2 linked regions of the Cycloclasticus pugetii PS-1 genome follow. The protein of the gene in region 2 interacts with the protein of the main gene of each other region in a pairwise test. Links are inferred from orthologs where the notes say so. Each region holds a gene or a part of one and is shown on either strand. Other genes may lie near its edges.

Evidence for each region.
Region 1: the proteins of rlmKL (region 2) and typA interact in binary tests that used the Escherichia coli proteins (3 or more experiments, as listed by UniProt). The link is inferred for Cycloclasticus pugetii PS-1 from one-to-one orthologs.

The regions. Positions count from the first base shown.
Region 1 is NZ_ARVU01000001.1:2,230,816-2,244,262, forward strand. The notes cover bases 4,571-7,521. They hold typA (translational GTPase TypA), read left to right. Parts: upstream 4,571-5,111; coding sequence 5,112-6,932; downstream 6,933-7,521. Other genes in these bases: CYCPU_RS0110895 (class I SAM-dependent methyltransferase), read left to right, coding at 4,571-4,600; CYCPU_RS0110900 (rhodanese-like domain-containing protein), read left to right, coding at 4,647-5,045; CYCPU_RS0110910 (aldehyde ferredoxin oxidoreductase family protein), read left to right, coding at 7,271-7,521. In the rest of the region: CYCPU_RS0110880 (sigma-54-dependent transcriptional regulator), read left to right, coding at 1-1,149; Trk system potassium transporter TrkA, read left to right, coding at 1,162-2,562; CYCPU_RS0110890 (TrkH family potassium uptake protein), read left to right, coding at 2,565-4,004; more of CYCPU_RS0110895, read left to right, coding at 4,004-4,570; more of CYCPU_RS0110910, read left to right, coding at 7,522-9,130; CYCPU_RS0110915 (MoaD/ThiS family protein), read left to right, coding at 9,192-9,446; imidazoleglycerol-phosphate dehydratase HisB, read left to right, coding at 9,533-10,126; imidazole glycerol phosphate synthase subunit HisH, read left to right, coding at 10,147-10,809; hisA (1-(5-phosphoribosyl)-5-[(5-phosphoribosylamino)methylideneamino]imidazole-4-carboxamide isomerase), read left to right, coding at 10,874-11,608; imidazole glycerol phosphate synthase subunit HisF, read left to right, coding at 11,610-12,383; hisI (phosphoribosyl-AMP cyclohydrolase), read left to right, coding at 12,380-12,766; CYCPU_RS0110945 (phosphoribosyl-ATP diphosphatase), read left to right, coding at 12,763-13,080; Sec-independent protein translocase subunit TatA, read left to right, coding at 13,117-13,329; twin-arginine translocase subunit TatC, read left to right, coding at 13,372-13,447. UniProt on the Escherichia coli protein: A 50S ribosomal subunit assembly protein with GTPase and nucleotide-independent chaperone activity, required for 50S subunit assembly at low temperatures, may also play a role in translation.
Region 2 is NZ_ARVU01000001.1:2,055,454-2,061,073, reverse strand. What follows is about bases 1,678-4,615. They hold rlmKL (bifunctional 23S rRNA (guanine(2069)-N(7))-methyltransferase RlmK/23S rRNA (guanine(2445)-N(2))-methyltransferase RlmL), read right to left. Parts: upstream 4,280-4,615; coding sequence 2,075-4,279; downstream 1,678-2,074. Other genes in these bases: CYCPU_RS0110030 (endonuclease/exonuclease/phosphatase family protein), read right to left, coding at 4,389-4,615; CYCPU_RS0110040 (putative quinol monooxygenase), read right to left, coding at 1,678-1,804. Outside these bases: CYCPU_RS0110050 (CvfB family protein), read right to left, coding at 1-806; CYCPU_RS0110045 (potassium channel family protein), read right to left, coding at 954-1,379; more of CYCPU_RS0110040, read right to left, coding at 1,511-1,677; more of CYCPU_RS0110030, read right to left, coding at 4,616-5,471; CYCPU_RS0110025 (SPOR domain-containing protein), read right to left, coding at 5,511-5,620. UniProt on the Escherichia coli protein: Specifically methylates the guanine in position 2445 (m2G2445) and the guanine in position 2069 (m7G2069) of 23S rRNA. Methylation occurs before assembly of 23S rRNA into 50S subunits.

The sequences.
Region 1 (13,447 bases), 180 kb from region 2 along the record:
GATTTATCTTGCCCGGTCATTATGATGTCTGGGCACGGCACCGTTGAAACCGCTGTGGAAGCCACGCGTTTAGGCGCTTATGACTTTCTAGAAAAGCCATTATCCATTGCCAAACTATTACTGACCATTGAACGCGCACTGGAAGCTGAAAAACTTAAACAAGAGAATATCGACCTTAAACAATATTCAAATACCATTCAGGAGCCTCTTGGCAGCAGCCCACAAATTCAACAACTTCTTGAGCAGGCACGCCGACTCGGACAGCATGACACTCGCATATTATTAACGGGCGAACCTGGTAGCGGTAAAGAAACACTCGCACGATATATTCACGAACATAGCACCAGAAAACAAGGGCCTTTTATAGAGTTGAATACAGGCATTATCACTTCCCATAATGCCTTAGAAGAATTTTTTGGTCGTGAAGACGGCGACTCTATTCACTACGGTTTATTGGAAAAAGCAAACCACGGTACCTTGTTCATCGATGAAATTGGTGACATGGACAGTGAAACCCAACACCGCTTACTGAGTGCATTAGAATCTAAATCATTTCAACGCATTGGCGGCCACGAAGAGGTTAAAGCTGATGTAAGAGTTATCGCCTCGACCCGACGAGACCTGGAAGAAGCCATTCAAAATGGTCAATTTAGAAAAGACTTATACTATTTACTGAATGTCGCCTGCCTTCATTTGCCCTCGTTAAAAGATAGAAAAGAGGATATCCCTTTACTATTAGATTTCTATCTCCAGCACTACATAAAGCGAGAAAACTTACCAAAACGTAAATTCACCATTGCGGCGCAACAATTTTTAAGCGATTATACGTGGTTAGGGAATATACGCGAACTAAGGAATGTGGTTCAACGCCTCTTAATACTAGGCATTGGGGACGAGATCGGTCTAACTGAAGTCAAAACAACGCTCGGTGAATCTGCAAGATCCGTCATAACATCAAACGACATACCAATCTTTTATGATTTACCCCTTAAAGATGCTAGAGCACAATTTGAAAAAGCCTACCTTGATTACCACCTTGATCAGCACAAAGGCAGCGTTACTAAACTGGCTGAAACAACTGGCATGGAAAGAACTCACCTTTACCGCAAACTTCATGCCTTGGGCATTGAGTTTAAAGGAAAACGCTAACTCGCGCTATCGCTGTATCCTATGAGAATTATTATTTTAGGGGCCGGTCGAGTAGGCTCTACTGTTGCCAGCAACTTGTCTAGCGAAAATATCGATATCACACTGATTGATAAAGATCAAAAAGTAATAGACGCTGTCTGTGAAAGGCTTGATGTTTCAGCCATTTGCGGCAATGTCTCTCATCCAGATGTCTTAGAAAGCGCCGGCACCAAGTATGCCGATATCATCATCGCAGCAACAGACAGCGATGAAACAAATATGACCGCTTGCCAAGTCGCTCACTACTTATTTAAGGTCCCGAAAAAAATCGCGCGCGTAAGAGCAAGAACCTTCATTGACGTTCAAGAACAACTTTTTAACCCTAACGCCATCCCAATTGACGTTATTATCAACCCCGAAAATGAGATCGTACAATTTATAAAAAACCTCATTTTGCATCCCGGCTCACAGCAAGTTTTATCCTTCGCTAACGGCGTCCTCAGCCTTGTAGAAACAAAATGCAACCGAGATTGCGCATTAGTCGGAAAATCACTTGATGATTTGACCCGTTTATTACGTGGCGTTTACGCCAGAATAGCGCTCATTTATAGAGATAGCGAAATCATCATTCCCAACTATCACACCATTATTGAAGAACACGATCGCGTTTTCTTTATTGCGCCATCTAAGGATATTCAGCAAGTACTGAGCGTACTCTTCAATCAAGATAAAGCCTATAAACGATTAATTATTGCAGGTGGTGGCCGTATTGGTCTTGGTTTAGCTAAAGAGCTTGAGAACACCTTACAAGTTAAAATCATCACTAAAAGCAGCGAAAAAGCCTACGAGCTATCAGAACAGTTAGACCATAGTATCGTACTGTCCGGCGACACTACAGACGAAGCCTTTTTGCTGGATGAAAACATTGACAGAACCGATGTCTTTTGCACGCTGACAAGCGACGATGAAACGAATATTCTATGTTCCATGTTGGCCAAAAGCCTTGGCGCAAAGGTTGTCATGAGCTTAGTCGATAGAAATGCCTATATGAGCATGGTAGATAACGGGGCCATTGATAATGTCATTTACCCTCAACACACCACCATTGGAAAAATATTATCGCATATCAGACAAGGCGCTATTGCGAGTGTCCATTCTTTATTGCGGGGCAAAGCCGAAGCATTTGAAGCGATTGTCTCAAGTAGGGGACAAAAGAATAACCTCGATGGTCAAGCCATACGGGATGTTAAGCTACCTAACGGCAGCATGATTATTGGTTTAGTAAGAGAGAATATTTCCATTCCAGCAAGACAGGATGTCATTATTAAAAGTGGTGACCACCTGATTATTTTTGTTGCAGATAAGTCTTTAATTCACCAGGTAGAGGCGCTTTTTCAGCCGCCAAAATCCTTCCTTCGCCGATTTATTAATTAAACATGCATTACAACGTTATTAGACGCGTATCAGGTCTATTATTAGGCCTATTTAGCATCACCATGCTACCACCCATAGCCGTGTCTTTTATTTACGACGAACAAAACCACCAACCGTTTTTGATCGGTTTTTTTACTATTTTCCTAACCGGCTTTGTGCTCTGGTTAAGCGCCAAAAATGCTAAAGGAGATTTAAGAACACGAGATGGCTTCGTTATTGCTACTCTTTTCTGGGTTAGCCTTGGACTGTCCGGAGCCATCCCACTATATTTCTCTAGTCTGCCTTCCTTGTCATTAACCGATTCTATATTTGAATCCATTTCAGGCTTAACCACTACTGGGGCAACAGTTATTACAGGGCTCGATACGCTGCCAAAGTCTATTCTTTTTTACCGTCAACAACTCCAGTGGTTTGGTGGCATGGGTATTGTCGTACTCGCCGTTGCCGTCTTACCTATGCTGGGCATCGGTGGAATGCAGCTTTATAAAACTGAGATGCCTGGGCCCGTTAAAGATGCAAAATTGACACCCCGTATCACCGAAACAGCCAAAGCACTATGGGAGATCTATCTTGGCTTAACCATCGCATGTACACTGGCCTATTGGATCGGTGGCATGACATTTTTTGACGCACTAACACATAGTTTTAGTACCGTTTCTATTGGAGGCTTTTCAACCCATGACCTGAGCTTTGCTTTTTTTGACAGTACCGCCTTAAATTATATTTGCATTGTATTTATGCTTGTTGCGGGTATAAATTTCGCACTTCACTTTAGAGCAGCCAAATCACTCAGCCTTAAAGTTTATACTCATAATAATGAGTTTCAAACCTATCTCAGCATTCTCGTTGTACACACTCTGTTGATATCGGGAGTCCTACTTTTTTTAGGTCATGTTGATATTATTGAACAAACCCTATTTCAAGTCGTCTCATTCGCCACAACGACAGGGTTTACTTCCTCCAACCACGCCAACTGGCCTTTATTCATCCCGGTGTTACTTCTTTTTATGAGTTTCTATGGTGGTTGCGGCGGATCTACAGCAGGCGGGATTAAGGTTATCCGCATTTTAATTTTGCTCAAACAGCTTGGCAAAGAGATAACACATTTGATCCATCCACATGCCGACATGCCAATAAAACTTGATCAACGTGTCGTTTCAAGGCCGGTTATCAATGCAGTTTGGAGTTTCTTTTCTGCCTATATTTTATCTTTTGGTCTGTTAATGATTTTAATGATGATGACAGGACTAGACCAAATCACCGCTTTTTCAGCCGTTGCAGCAACCCTTAACAATCTCGGACCGGGGCTAGGCGATATTAGTAGTAGCTACGCAACCCTTCCAGACACAAGCAAGTGGATTGCCTGCTTTTCCATGCTGCTTGGCCGACTAGAAATTTTCACCTTGCTGGTCTTATTTAGCCCTGTTTTTTGGCGCGATTAGTGTCGGATTTACAACACAAGTGGGACCGTATCTATAGTCAGCGAGAAGCAGCTGATCCTAAACCGGCTGCTATGTTATCTCAATATTCACACCTATTGCCCAAGCAAGGACGTGCCCTCGATCTAGCTTGTGGCGTGGGCGGCAATACGTTCTTTTTAGCTCAACGAGGACTAACTGTCGATGCTTGGGATATTTCACCGGTTGCTATCAGTCAGATCGATCAGCGCAAAGGGCCTGCAGACAATATACGCACCTCGGTTGTTAATATTAACGATGGTGTGTTTGCAAAAAATTACTACGATATTGTTACGGTCTCATACTTTCTAGACCGACAACACATTGACGACATCATCACCACACTAAAGCCACAAGGGCTGCTTTTTTATCAAACATTTACGCGTGAAAAAGCGCAACCGGGCGGGCCAAGCAACCCTGATTTTTTGCTGAAAAAAGGAGAGTTATTATCCCTTTTTTCTCAACTAACACCTATTATTTATCATGAGGAGGGCCTTATTGGCGACGCTAGTAAAGGCCTTCGAAATGAAGCCATTCTCATTGCTCAAAAGCCCGCAATGCTGAAACCCCCACTCAACTAGAAATATCATTGTATAATAAGCGGCTAACGTTAATTTAGGTCAATCCATGACTAGCATCAAAAGCACCTCGCCTACCCAGGCTTACGAAATTCTTAACAACGACTCTCATGCCGTATTGATCGACACCCGTACATTTATTGAATTTTCTTTTGTAGGCCACCCCATTGGCGCTATCCACGTACCGCTTAAAAGACCACCTAACTGGAAACCTTTACCCGATTTTGTTGAACAGGTTGAAAAGCACGTCCCTTCAAAGTCAACAACCATTGTTTTAATGTGCCGCAGTGGCGCACGCTCAATGGAAGCGGCTAAATTATTAGAAGAGGCTGGCTACCAGTCCTTATACAACATGAATGAAGGCTTTGAAGGCGATAAAGATAAAAACAACCATCGAGGCAAGCTGGGGGGCTGGCGCTATCATCAACTCCCTTGGGAACAAAGCTAACGTCGCTCTATACATAACTCATATTCATATCAACCGATACTCACCCAATCAAAGGAACCTAATTTCGTGAAACAGAACCTCCGTAATATCGCCATTATCGCCCACGTTGACCATGGCAAAACCACCCTCGTTGACAAATTACTAGAACAATCCGGCACATTAGACCGTAAAAACTCTGGTACAGAAAGAATCATGGATTCTAACGACCAAGAAAAAGAGCGCGGCATTACCATCCTCGCAAAAAACACAGCGATTGAGTGGCAAGGTCTTCATATTAATATTGTGGACACCCCGGGCCATGCCGATTTTGGTGGCGAAGTCGAGCGAGTTCTTTCAATGGTTGATTGTGTCCTATTATTGGTTGATGCAGTTGATGGCCCAATGCCACAAACACGCTTTGTAACCTCTAAAGCTTTTGAACAAGGCTTAAAGCCCATTGTTGTTATCAACAAAGTTGACAGGCCAGGCGCACGCCCTGACTGGGTTATTGACCAGGTTTTTGACCTGTTCGACAAACTTGGCGCCACCGATGAACAGCTCGATTTTCCTGTTATTTATGCCTCTGCCATTAATGGTATTGCTGGCCCAGAAGCAGATGAGCTAGCCGATGATATGACCCCATTATTTGAAATTATTAGAGACAACGTTCCCACGCCTGTTGTTGATGTAAACGCCCCATTCCAAATGCAAATTTCATCACTGGCCTACGATAGCTATGTGGGTGTTATTGGTGTTGGTCGCATTACTCGTGGCAGCTTAAAACCAGGGCAAACCGTTACTATTATTGATAGCAATGACAAACAGCGTAAAGGCAAAGTACTAAACGTAAAAGGTCATTTAGGCCTTGAACGTATAGACGTTGACGAAGCATTCGCTGGCGACATCGTTTGCATTAACGGCATCGACGGTCTTGGAATTTCTGACACACTCTGCGACCCTGATCATGTTGAAGCCATGCCTGCGCTGTCTGTAGACGAACCAACCGTTAGCATGACCTTTTCTGTTAACAACTCACCTTTTGCTGGACAAGATGGCAAGTTTGTCACTTCGCGAAATATTAAAGACCGTCTTAACCAAGAACTTATCCATAACGTTGCTCTGCGTGTTGAGCCCGGCGACTCACCTGACAAATTCATCGTATCTGGTCGAGGCGAATTGCACTTATCTGTGCTGATAGAAACCATGCGACGTGAAGGCTTTGAACTAGGTGTTGCTCGCCCTGAAGTCATCCAAAAAGAAATTGATGGCAAAATGCAGGAACCGTTCGAAATGGTTGTAATTGACATTGAAGAACAGCACCAAGGACCCATTATGGAAGAAATGGGTTTACGTAAAGCCGAGCTAACCAATATGGAGCCTGACGGTAAAGGACGCATACGACTTGAATTTATGAGCCCCTCGCGTGGTTTAATCGGCTTCCGCGGTCACTTCCTAACGCTGACGTCTGGCTCGGGTATCATGACCAGTGTCTTTGATCATTATGGTCAAGTGAAAGACGGCGAAATCACCTCTCGACAAAACGGCGTTTTAGTTTCTATGGTCAAAGGCAAAACATTGGCTTTCGGCTTATTCAACCTGCAAGAAAGAGGTAAATTATTCTTAGGTCATGCCGAAGAAGTCTACGAAGGACAAATCGTGGGGCTTCATTCACGCGGTAATGATTTAGTCGTCAACCCGACCAAAGGCAAACAGCTTACTAACGTGCGTGCATCGGGCACAGATGAAGCCTTAACACTCGTTCCTCCCGTCGTCATGACGCTAGAACAAGCGCTTGAGTTTATTGAAGATGACGAGTTAGTTGAAGTCACACCTCACCATATTCGTCTAAGGAAAAAATTACTAACCGAAAACGAACGTAAACGTGCCTCACGCGCACCAAAGTCTTAATATCAGGCACAAAAAAACCGGCGGAGTAAACTCCGCCGGTTAAGTGGTCGCATTGCTTGGTTGGCAAAAAATTTGATCCTTACCAGCATCCATACTGATTGTGTAATCCTTTACACTTCCCTAGCAAACAATCCTTGTTTGGTGAGATCCTTCTCATAAATTTTCTAGCGACGTTAAAAGTATAGACCTGACATCCCTAGTAAATAATCATCTACAACCTCAATCAGGGTAAGCATATCCTTACACCCTACAACGTTTATTTCATCAAAACATATTGTCTTTCATCCACATCAGACTTACTATACTAAACCAATTCTAATATATTCAGGGTGTAGATCATGAGCTGGACTAAAAAAGTATTACGCATAAATCTAACAAACAGGACATCTTCTGAAGAACCTCTCAATATGGAGTGGGCAGAACTTTATCTAGGCCAGAGAGGGCTAGCGACAAAGTACCTTACAGAAGAAGTGGACCCAACCGTCGAGCCTCTAGCGCCAGAAAACAAGCTGTATATGGTAACAGGCCCACTAACAGGCACCATGGCTTCAACGGGTGGTCGTTACTCTTGTGTCACTAAAAGCCCCTTAACCAATGCTCTGGCTTGCTCAAATTCAGGTGGTTTTTTTGGCAACGAAATGAAATGTGCTGGCTGGGATATGATTATCCTAGAAGGCAAAGCAAGCTCCCCAGTTTATATCAGCATCGTTGATGAAAAATGCGAGATCCTGCCGGCGGATGAGATTTGGGGCAAATCTGTTTGGGAAGCCGATGAATGGCTTCATAATAAACACCAAGACCCTCAACTAAGAATCGCTGCTATTGGCCTACCTGGTGAAAAGGGCAACCTATATTCTGCTATCGTTAATGACTTACATCGTGCTGCTGGGCGTTCCGGCGTAGGCGCTGTTATGGGTTCAAAAAATGTCAAAGCGGTGACCCTTAGAGGCAGCAAAGGTGTTGGCAATATAAAAGATCCAAAACGTTTCTTCGAAGCCACCAACAAAGCTAAAAAAATTATCGCTGACAGTGAAATGACTCAAGGCCTCAGCGCCTTAGGTACCAATGTCATGATGAACCATATGAACGAAGTGGGTGCTTTACCGGCTAGAAACTGGCAAGACAGCACCTTTGACAATGCACCTAAACTGTCAAGTGAGGCAATGGCCGTACCAAGGGAAAGTGACGGTAAGCCAAACTTAACACGAAATGCCGGCTGCTTTGCCTGCACTATATCTTGTGGACGTATCTCAACAATCGACCCAGAGCATTTCAGCATTAAAAACCGTGATGACATCCATAAGCACTTTAAAGGTAATTCTGGTGGTAATGAATATGAAGCTGCATGGGCATTAGGTTGCGATACCGGTGTAGATGATTTAGACGCCGTGACCTATGCTAACTTTGTCTGTAATGAGCAAGCTCTTGACCCCATCTCAGCAGGCGCCACTATTGCTGCAGCCATGGAGTTATATGAGCTAGGCATCCTTACAAAAGAAGATACTGGCGGCATTGAAATGAACTTTGGCAATGCTGAGGCGATGGTGGAATGTATTGAACTGATTGCAAAACATGAAGGCTTTGGACAAGAACTCGCTCAAAGTTCACTTCGTTTTTGTGAAAAATACGGCCGCCCAGACCTCGCTATTGTTGTTAAAGGGCAAGAGTTTCCAGCCTATGATGCTCGTGCTGTAAAAGGCATGGGTCTTGGATATGCCACATCAAACCGTGGCGCCTGTCACGTACGTGGTTACACTAACGGCTCAGAAACAGCCGGGATACCTTTCAAAACAGATCCATTAGCCTATGAAGGAAAAGCAGAACTACTGATGGCATTCCAAGATACAACTAGTGTGTTTGATTCTGCCGGCATCTGCACCTTCTCATCATTCGCACAAGGCATTGAAGAAGTGGCAGAACAAATTGATGCTGCCTGCGAAGGCGACTGGACAGCTGAAAGACTCGGCCAATTAGGCGAGCGCGTTTGGAACCTTGAGCGTGAGTTCAACAACAATGCTGGTTTCACTGCTGCCGATGACACGCTTCCACCTCGCTTATTAAGTGAGCCTGTCAAAGCAGGCCCTGCAAAAGGTGAAGTTTGTGAGTTAGATAGAATGTTGCCCGAATACTACGAAGTTCGTGGTTGGAATCAAGACGGCACACTTAAAGAAGCAACAAAACAACGCCTAAGTTTGTAAATTATCACTTTGTATCCGACAGAGCAGTCGTTGTGACTGCTCTGTCTTTACCATATAGAACATGCCTACAATCACCCTCAAACTTTTCGCCTCTTTAGCTAAAATAGCACCTGAAAATATAGGCGGAGAAATTAGAACGGTTCCTATTCAAGCTGGTGATACCATCACCAGCATTGCCGATCGTGAAAATTTATCACATAAGACTCTACATTTAGTTATTTTAAATGGCACTTATATCGACAAAGACAAACGTGACTCCACACTGCTTAAAGATGGCGACACGTTAAGTCTCTGGCCTCCGGTTGTTGGCGGCTAACAGATAAACGCCTATTTCCTGCTTGCTATCCTTTCTCGTTATTGGGAAAATGCCAGCTTACTCGCAACATAGCATATACTTTAAAAATGGATAGCAGAACAGCAACTGTTAATCGCGACACCCTAGAAACCCAAATCTCAGTTTCTATCAACTTAGACGGTAACGGTAAAACAAACTTTTCTACGGGAATCCCCTTTCTCGAACATATGCTTGACCAGATTGCTCGTCACGGCATGATAGATTTGGACATTAATGCCAAGGGCGATTTGCATATCGACGCTCATCACACCGTTGAGGACCTAGGCATTACATTAGGCAAAGCTGTTACTGACGCGCTGGGCGACCGCAAAGGCATTTATCGTTATGGTCATGCCTACGTACCACTAGACGAAGCTTTATCTCGGGTTGTAATCGATTTTTCTGGCCGCCCGGGACTTGTTTACGATGTCGAATTCCCTCGCGCAAGAATTGGAGATTTTGACGTTGATTTATTTCGTGAATTTTTCCAAGGTTTCGTAAACCATGCCAACATCTCTTTACATATAGATAATTTAAAAGGCCTTAATGCACACCACGTTGCTGAAACTATCTTTAAAGCGTTTGGCCGGGCTCTTCGTTTTTCATTAGAAAGAGACCCCCGTATGGAAGGCATCGTCCCTTCAACAAAAGGTTGCTTGTAACACTAAACGAGATCTAAATTATGGCCACCGTTGCCGTTATTGACTATGGGATGGGGAACTTACACTCCATCGAAAAAGCACTAAAAACCGCTTCCCCAAACGCTACTGTTATTGTAACGGCCGATAAAAATATTATTTTATCTGCTGATCACGTTGTTTTCCCTGGCGTAGGCGCTATTCGTGACTGTATGGCTGCACTACAAAAAACAGGTTTAGATGACATCATTAAACAAGTCGCACAGAACAAACCTTTACTCGGTATTTGTCTTGGTATGCAAGCGTTATTGCAACATAGCGATGAGAACAATGGGGTTACATGCTTAGGCATTATCCCTGGAAATGTTATAAAGTTTCCATCAGGAACATATGATGAACAGGGAAATACTATTAAAATTCCACACATGGGGTGGAATGAAGTTAATTACACAAACAAAAACCCACTTTTTAATAATATAGCTCAAAACGAACGATTTTATTTTGTTCATGGCTATCATGCTAGCGAAGTGGGCGAAGAACACACCTCTGCTACCACAAACTACCCAGCCCCCTTTCCCTGTGCGCTTATGTGGAAAAATATAGTCGCTGTACAATTCCACCCTGAAAAAAGCCAACATGCAGGATTGCAGTTACTTAGAAACTTCTTAAAATGGGATGGTACAGCTGAATCAAATGGACATGCTTAACTATTTTTCCAATCAAACAGATACCCTTTAAACGCAACCCTTAACACCACCAGGAACAACTAACATGATTCTTATTCCCGCCATTGATCTTAAAGAAGGTAAGTGCGTTCGCTTACGCCAAGGCCGCATGGATGATGAAACTATTTTTTCAGACAACCCTGTAGAGGTTGCTTCACGCTGGGTAAATGAAGGCGCTAAGCGGCTACACCTCGTTGACTTGGACGGTGCTTTTGCTGGCAAGCCTGTAAACGCAGGTGTTGTTCACGATATTGCCCAGGCTCACCCCGATTTAATCATCCAAGTTGGCGGTGGTATCCGTGACGAAGATACTATTCAGACCTACCTTAATGCTGGCGTACAATACGTCATTATCGGCACAAAGGCAGTCAGCGCCCCCCACTTTGTTGGTGATGTCTGCGCAGAGTTCCCTGGCCATATTATCGTTGGCCTAGATGCAAAGGATGGCAAAGTCGCTATTGATGGCTGGTCAAAACTATCTAATCACGATGTTATCGACCTAGCACAGCATTTTGAAAATGACGGTGTTGAGTCTATTATTTATACAGATATCGGTCGAGATGGCATGATGAAAGGCGTCAATGTTGAAGCCACCGCCAAACTCGCCCGCTCTATTCGTATTCCAGTTATTGCCTCTGGCGGTATTACCAATATGGATGACATTTATGCCCTAGGTAAGGTGGCCGATGATGGCATCATGGGCGCCATAACCGGTAGGGCTATTTACGAAGGCACGCTTGATTTTGCTGAAGGTGAAAAACTAGCCGAGACGTTTGCTTAATATGGCACTGGCCAAACGTATTATTCCTTGCCTAGATGTAGACAATGGCCGTGTTGTTAAGGGCGTCAAATTCGTTGATATTCGAGATGCTGGCGACCCCGTTGAAGTTGCCAGACGTTATGACCAAGAAGGAGCGGATGAAATCACCTTTCTTGATATTACCGCCACCTCGGATAACCGCGAAACCATTGTGCACGTTATAGAACAAGTTGCCGATGAAGTCTTTATTCCCCTAACCGTCGGTGGAGGTATTCGCGAATTAGCCGATATTAGCCGCATGCTAAAAGCAGGGGCAGACAAAGTTGGCATTAATAGCGCAGCTATTTTTAACCCTAACTTTGTTAAGGAAGCCGCCGAGAGATTTGGTTCACAATGCATTGTTGTCGCTATTGACGCTAAATGCGTTAGCGCCAACGGCGAACCCAAACGCTGGGAAATATTCACCCATGGTGGCCGAAAAGAAACCGGTATCGATGCCATCGAATGGGCAAAAAAAATGGTTGCCTTAGGCGCCGGTGAAATTTTACTCACCAGTATGGACCGTGATGGTACTAAAATTGGGTTTGATCTTGAACTCACCCGCGCCATCAGCGAAGCGGTTGAAGTACCCGTTATTGCCTCTGGCGGTGTTGGCACCTTAGACCATTTAGTCGATGGCGTCACTAAAGGTAAAGCCGATGCAGTCCTCGCTGCTAGCATATTTCACTTTGCAGAGTTTAGTATTGGTGAAGCAAAACAGCACATGCAAGATAATGGTATAGAGGTTCGATTATGAGCACCTGGCTTGACGAAATAAAATGGGATGAAAAAGGCCTTCTCCCTGCTATAGCTCAAGACCACAAAACAGGCAAAATACTTATGTTTGCTTGGATGAACCAACAAGCTTTACAGCTTACCGTTGAACAAGGGCACGCTGTTTATTGGTCGCGTTCTCGCAATAAACTTTGGCATAAAGGTGAAGAATCTGGTCACCAACAAATCATCAACGATATTCGCTTAGACTGCGATGGAGATGTTATCCTACTGTCTGTTGAACAAAAAGGCGGTATTGCTTGTCATACTGGCCGGGAACGTTGCTTTTATCGGCAATTAGTCGATGAACAATGGCAAGACACAGACCCTGTTTTAAAAGACCCCAAAAATATTTATTCAAAATGAGTAACATACTGAAGCGACTTGAAACCATCTTGCAGCAGCGCAAGCAAGATGACCCCACAGCATCCTATGTTGCCAGTTTATATGATAAAGGGCTTGATACCATTCTTAAGAAAATTGGCGAAGAGGCAACAGAAACGGTCATTGCCGCTAAGTCTGGCGATAAAACACAAATTATTTACGAAACGGCAGATCTGTGGTTTCATTCACTGGTCTTATTAGCACAACAAGACTTAAGTGCTGACGATGTGCTGAAGGAACTTGAGCGCCGCTTTGGGCTATCTGGGCTAGATGAAAAAGCCAATAGAACCAAGTAGAATGATTCTTACTACAACTTTCAATTAGAGGTTACCATGGGTGGCATCGGCATTTGGCAATTAATTATTATTCTCGTTATTGTGCTTTTATTATTTGGCACAAAACGCTTACGTAACCTTGGTGGCGACTTAGGTGGCGCAATCAAAGGCTTCAAAGGCGCGATGAAGGAAGGCGAAAAAGAAAAAGACACTGATCATCAAAAATCAGTTGCTAACGACGATACTAAAAAAGACGACTCGACGCAGTAATTAACGCTTTATTGGCGTTCATTGCTGATAACGTTTTACCTTATGTCAGACATTGACCCTAACGACCAAGAAACCAGCTTCGTTTCGCACTTAGTTGAATTGCGCACGCGTCTTATTC
Region 2 (5,620 bases):
TCGATATTGATAATGCGCTGCTTATATAAACCACCAATGGCTTTTTTGAACGCACCCTTGCTCATCCCGAAGGTGTCAGAGATGATTTCTGGGCTGGATTTATCGTGAACCGGTGCAAAGTTATGGTTCTTTTTTAAATAATTAAGAATAATTTTACTGTATTTATCGCGTGTTTCTTTGCCGCCTTGGAGGCTTAAGTCTATTTTACCGTCGGGTCGAATACGTTTAATAAACCCTTTTTTTGATTGCCCGAAACTTAATTTTTGGAAGACATCATTTTTGTATAAAACCCCCCAATGTGAATGGTTAATGATGGCTTTAAAGCCTAAGTCGGTGCTGTTCGCAATGATAAGGTCAACTTGCTGTTGTGGGGTAAAGTCATGAGGTGCTTCATCATCGATGAACTTGTCTATTTTTGATGAAGCGACAATGCGCCCATCATTCTTGTCGAGGTATAAGTAGACTAAATAGGATTTGCCAACATCCATTGGTCGATGTTGTTCAGCAAATGGTACAAGAACATCTTTTTCTAACCCCCAGTCCAAAAAAGCACCCACATGTGTACGTGCCACGACTGTTAGGTAGGCAAATTCACCAACCTGAGCTTTGGGCTTTTTTGTGGTGGCAATCGGGCGGTCTTCTGAGTCGAGGTATAAAAAAACATAAATCAACGAACCAACGGTTAAATTACTTGGAGCCTGCTTGTTTGGCAGGAGAACTTCACCTAATTCTTTAGCATCTAAATAAAAGCCGAAGTCGAGCGACTTGATGACTTCTAATTGATGTGTTTTTCCTAGCGTAACCATGGTGTACTCCTAATATTCGGTGTGCTGGCAATTATACAGGTCGTTGACAGTTTAAATAATTAAAACAGATGGCTTCCTTGCATCAATACGCTTTATTGACGCTGTGTTTGCCAAAGAGCGGTGTGACCGAAGGTTAACATTACTGCGTCAACGATTATCCCAATAACGTTGCATTTCATAATATAAGAATGAGGCCGTCCAGGTGATTAATACCAGTCCGGTTAATGACTCTAAGCCGGTTAAATGGCGCAAATCACCGATGGGTTGAATATCCCCAAAGCCTAAGGTTGTAAAGGTGGTGAAAGATAAATACGTGCAATCAAGCAAACTACCATCAAAATTGCCTTCTAAATGCCCCCAGCCTTCAGCATGATGCATAAAGTAAAACGCAAAGGCAAACACCCAAACCTCTACCGCATGCGCAATAAGGGCAGTAAAAACGCCAAACAGTATTCTCAGTCGATGCTTTAATTTCATTTTTGGGATATATCGAGAAACACGGTATAAAAATTCGTAATGAATGATCACAGCAATGGCGACAACGAGTGAATTTAAAAAAAATATATGAAACATTGATTTGAGGAATAGGGGCTAAACGTAATGGTTATTGGTTGATTGTATACTGGCGGGCAGAAAATTATCGTGTTCATACGCATGAACGATTTATCGGCCTTAAGGGTATTCCGCCACTAGGTCGAGCGGGGTTAGATTGGGACAGTGGTCAAGTAGTGGGTAGTAGGCGGTGACGATAATAAATTGGCGAGTTTATCAATATCGCCACGCTCCGTCCGCCAGGCCATATAGCTTTCGTAGTCACTGCGTTGGCCCCACTTTTCAAGTAAAACAATATGGTGTCTATCGTCCTCATCACTGGTTACCGAAACACTTTGGCAGCCTTTGAAGGCACGTGTATCGGGTAGGATCGACATAAAAACGCTTAATAGCTCTTCTCGGTTTTCAGGGTTAACTTGTAAATCTAAAATAACATCAACTGTCATAGCGATACCTTTTACATGGTTTGCCCGTAGGACTATCCAGTATATGCCTATAAACTAAAGCCCGCAAGAATGAGGAAATACCCTGAGACTGGGCTTTATTCACCGTTACATAAGGGAATAAAGCGTTGTGAAGAACGAAAAACTCGATATTTGGGAGTAGGCCTTATAAACCGAGAATCAGGCCAAAACCAGCGACTAATAAACTGGCCTAACAGTAAAATGAGTAAGCAAGCTGTTTTATCGTGTACGTTTTTGAATATTTAAAACGGGTTAACGGTGTGCTAGTGACCAGCAATAATGTATTTTTGGATTTCGTTCAAAGTCTTTTGATATTGTTTTTTGACTAATATTTTGAACAGCCAAGTGGGTGAGTGAGGCTTCGTTTAATTTAAACTTTCGAAAGTTAGTTGAAAAGATCATTGTGCCTTTTTTGCTTAGTAACTTTGCCGCTTTATTAATTAATTCAACATGATCACGTTGAATATCAAACACATTGTCCATCCGTTTTGAGTTGGAAAAAGTGGGTGGGTCAATGAAGATAAGTTCGTACTTTTTTTGCTCTTCTACGGCAGTATCAAGCCATTCCATGCAGTTAGCTCGAATAAGCTGGTGCTTGTCTAAGTTTAAATGGTTTAGCTCAAAATTATTTTTTGCCCAATCTAAATAGGTTTTTGACATATCCACAGTTGTAGACGTGGTGGCACCGCCCAGTGCCGCATGTACAGTTGCCGCGCCTGTGTAGGCAAATAAGTTTAAAAACTGTTTACCGCCGGCGTGTTCGCCAATCCAAAAACGTATCGGGCGATGGTCTAAGAATAAACCTGTATCGAGGTAATCTTTGAAGTTGACGAGAAACTTTGCCTGCCCTTCGCTGACTTCATGGAAACCACCATCGGTACCTTGTTTTTCGTATTGTGTGCGACCTTTTTGGCGACGACGAATTTTCAGTGATAATTGCTGGGGAGGGATGTTTAATACCTCTGGCATAACGGCTAAGGCATCACGAAGACGTAGAATAGATTTAGCCTCATCAATGGTTTTTGGGGCTTCATACTCTTGTACATGTACCCACTTTTTTTCGCCTTGGTAAACATCAATGGCCAATGCGTACTCGGGTAAGTCTGCATCGTACAAGCGGTAACAATGGATGTTGTTTTTCTTCACCCAAGGGGAGAGTTTTTTAATGTTTTTGCGCAGGCGGTTTGCCAGCATGGTAGCGCCGTCGCTCCAATCACCGGGTGTCGGTAGTAAGGCTTTTTTTAAATTGTCGCCAATGTGTTGTTGCTGACTGGCATGCTGTCCTTCAAAGTGCCGTTCTGGGGTCACCGAAAAGTTAAAGACTTTACAAGCGATAGCGCCGTTAAATAGTTGGTACGACTTATGTGACTTTAATGAAACATTAAATGCAAGTTCAACATTACCGGTAAACACAGAGGCGTGCCAGCCGTTAAAGCGGGCCTTTAGGATGCTGCCAATTTCTTGATATAAGGGTTTGAGTTGTTTAATGTCGCCGAGTCGCTCACCATACGGTGGGTTAACGATAAACAAGCCAGGTTTCCATGACGGATCGGGGGCTACTTTTGTAAGCGGTAAGCTGGTGGCCTTAATAACGTCAGTAAGATGAGCCGCTTTAATATTGGCTTTAGCAATGCCAGCGTGTTTGATGCTGATATCAGAGCCGGTGATGGGTGGGATGTTATGTAGGCCTTTTTCTCGGCGATATTCGGCTTCTTTTATCAGTCGTTGCCATATTATGGGGTTAAAGTGTTTCCATGCTTGAAAGCCAAAATACTCACGCAGCAAGCCAGGTGCAATGTCGCCGGCCATCATGGCGGCTTCTGTTAAAAAAGTGCCTGATCCACACATGGGGTCGTATAAAGCACCGCCTTCGGCGGCTATCTTTGGCCAGCCTGCGCGAATTAAAATAGCCGCGGCAAGGTTCTCTTTTAATGGCGCTTCTACAGACTCAGTACGATAATGACGACGATGTAAGCTGTCGCCAGATAAGTCTAAGCTAAGCGTTACTTTATCTTCATTGATATATGCGTTAATGCGAATGTCTGGTTGCTCACGCTGGACGTTTGGCCGCTCGTCTGTTGCTTCTTTAAATTGGTCGACAATAGCATCTTTGATCACTTGCTCGGCATATCTCGAGTGGTTAATTTTTGAACGTCTAATAGAAGCGTCAATGGCAAAAGTGTTGTAGACATCGAAGTGCTTGGACCAATCTATTTTTAAGGCACCGGCATACAATTGCTCAGGTGTTTGTGCTGCATATCGAGCCAAGGGCACTAAGACGCGATTAGCAAGGCGAGACCATAGGCAAACGCGTAAAGCCATTTCCAATTCACCCTCAAAATAAACTCCACCGGCAGCTGGTTTTACTTGCAAGGCGCCGATTTGTTCCAATTCGTCGGCTAAGATCAGCTCCATGCCTTTGGCGGTTGTCGCGAAATAGTTATTGAGTTGTGGCATGGATATCCTTTTTAAGGTGGGTCGGCTAGAGGTGCTTGATTTGCAACGAACTAAGAAGGCTGGGTCCTTAGCGGTAAAAACTTAAGCGCTATGCGCATTTTAATCGTTTTTACGGCAAGGTAAAGGAAGCAATTACTGGCATGTGGTCAGATAAAGTGAGTGACTGAGCTTGTTCTACAAACGCATTTTGCACAGATAAATTTGGGCTGTAGAAGTAATAATCGATTGTCCGGTCAGGGTCTTGGCTTGATGAACTATTGGGGGCATAGGTGAACCATGCTTTGCGTTGCTCGGATTGCGTGTTTGCAAGGCTGGGTACCGCTAAATGTTGCTGGTACAAGGTTTCTATTGCAGATTGTTGATCGTAATTGCGACGTTGTTCTTGTGCGAGTAATGGATAGGCATTAGGCGGCAGTAAATTAAAATCGCCAGCAAGAACCCAAGGCGTTTGAGTCTTGTTAAGCGAATGTAATCGTTGATTAATTTGTGTTACTTGCCGTTCAAGGGTGTCGGTGCCTTTGGAAAAGGCGGATAAGTGAGTGTTTAAAAGCACCAGTTTATCTGCACCCTCTATGGGCAGGTGAACTTCCTGTAAGGCACGCTTAAGGTTAAATAATTGCGTGATGGGGTCTTGTGGGATAAGGCTGAGTTGAGTGCGTGTAGCCGTGGTTATTTTGTATTTTGAAATAATACTCAACTTGGTGCCCACAGCGCCCATGATACGTGGGTGAGGGAGATAGCGGGCTTGCCAATAAAAGCTACTGGTATGACAGGCATAATCGCTGGGAAGCAACTCAAGTAATTGAGCTAATTGATCGGCATGATCTGTTCGCTGAGCACCTTCATCGACTTCTTGTAAGAGGATAATATCCGGATTTTGCTGTGTAATTAGGTTGGCTAAACCCTTCAGGGTTTTTGTGATGTCGTCGCTAGAAGGGCGTTCATCGGGACCGGTATTATTAGGTAGGTCATAGAAAAAAACATAGTTTTTCCCCGCCATAAATTGAACATTTTGGTTATACAGCTTAAGGGTTTGGCCCGCCGTTAAACGGGGTGTGTTTTCGCCGCAGTATACCGCTTCTTGTTGAAGAGCTGGTGGGTGGTATGTGCTAAACCACACTAAGGCAAACAGCCCTAAAAGACAGAGGCTAAGGGAAAATAACAGTCGATAAAAGACCTTTGTTATATCCATGTTATGAATGTACTTGCATCTGGTCTATTGATTTACACGTTATTTTAGTTTGATAGCGATACTGTCTATATTGTTGCGGTGCAAGCGATTTTGAATTTTATCGACCATTCTAAAGGAAGTGTACGGGCCTGATTTAACTCGGTGCCAAA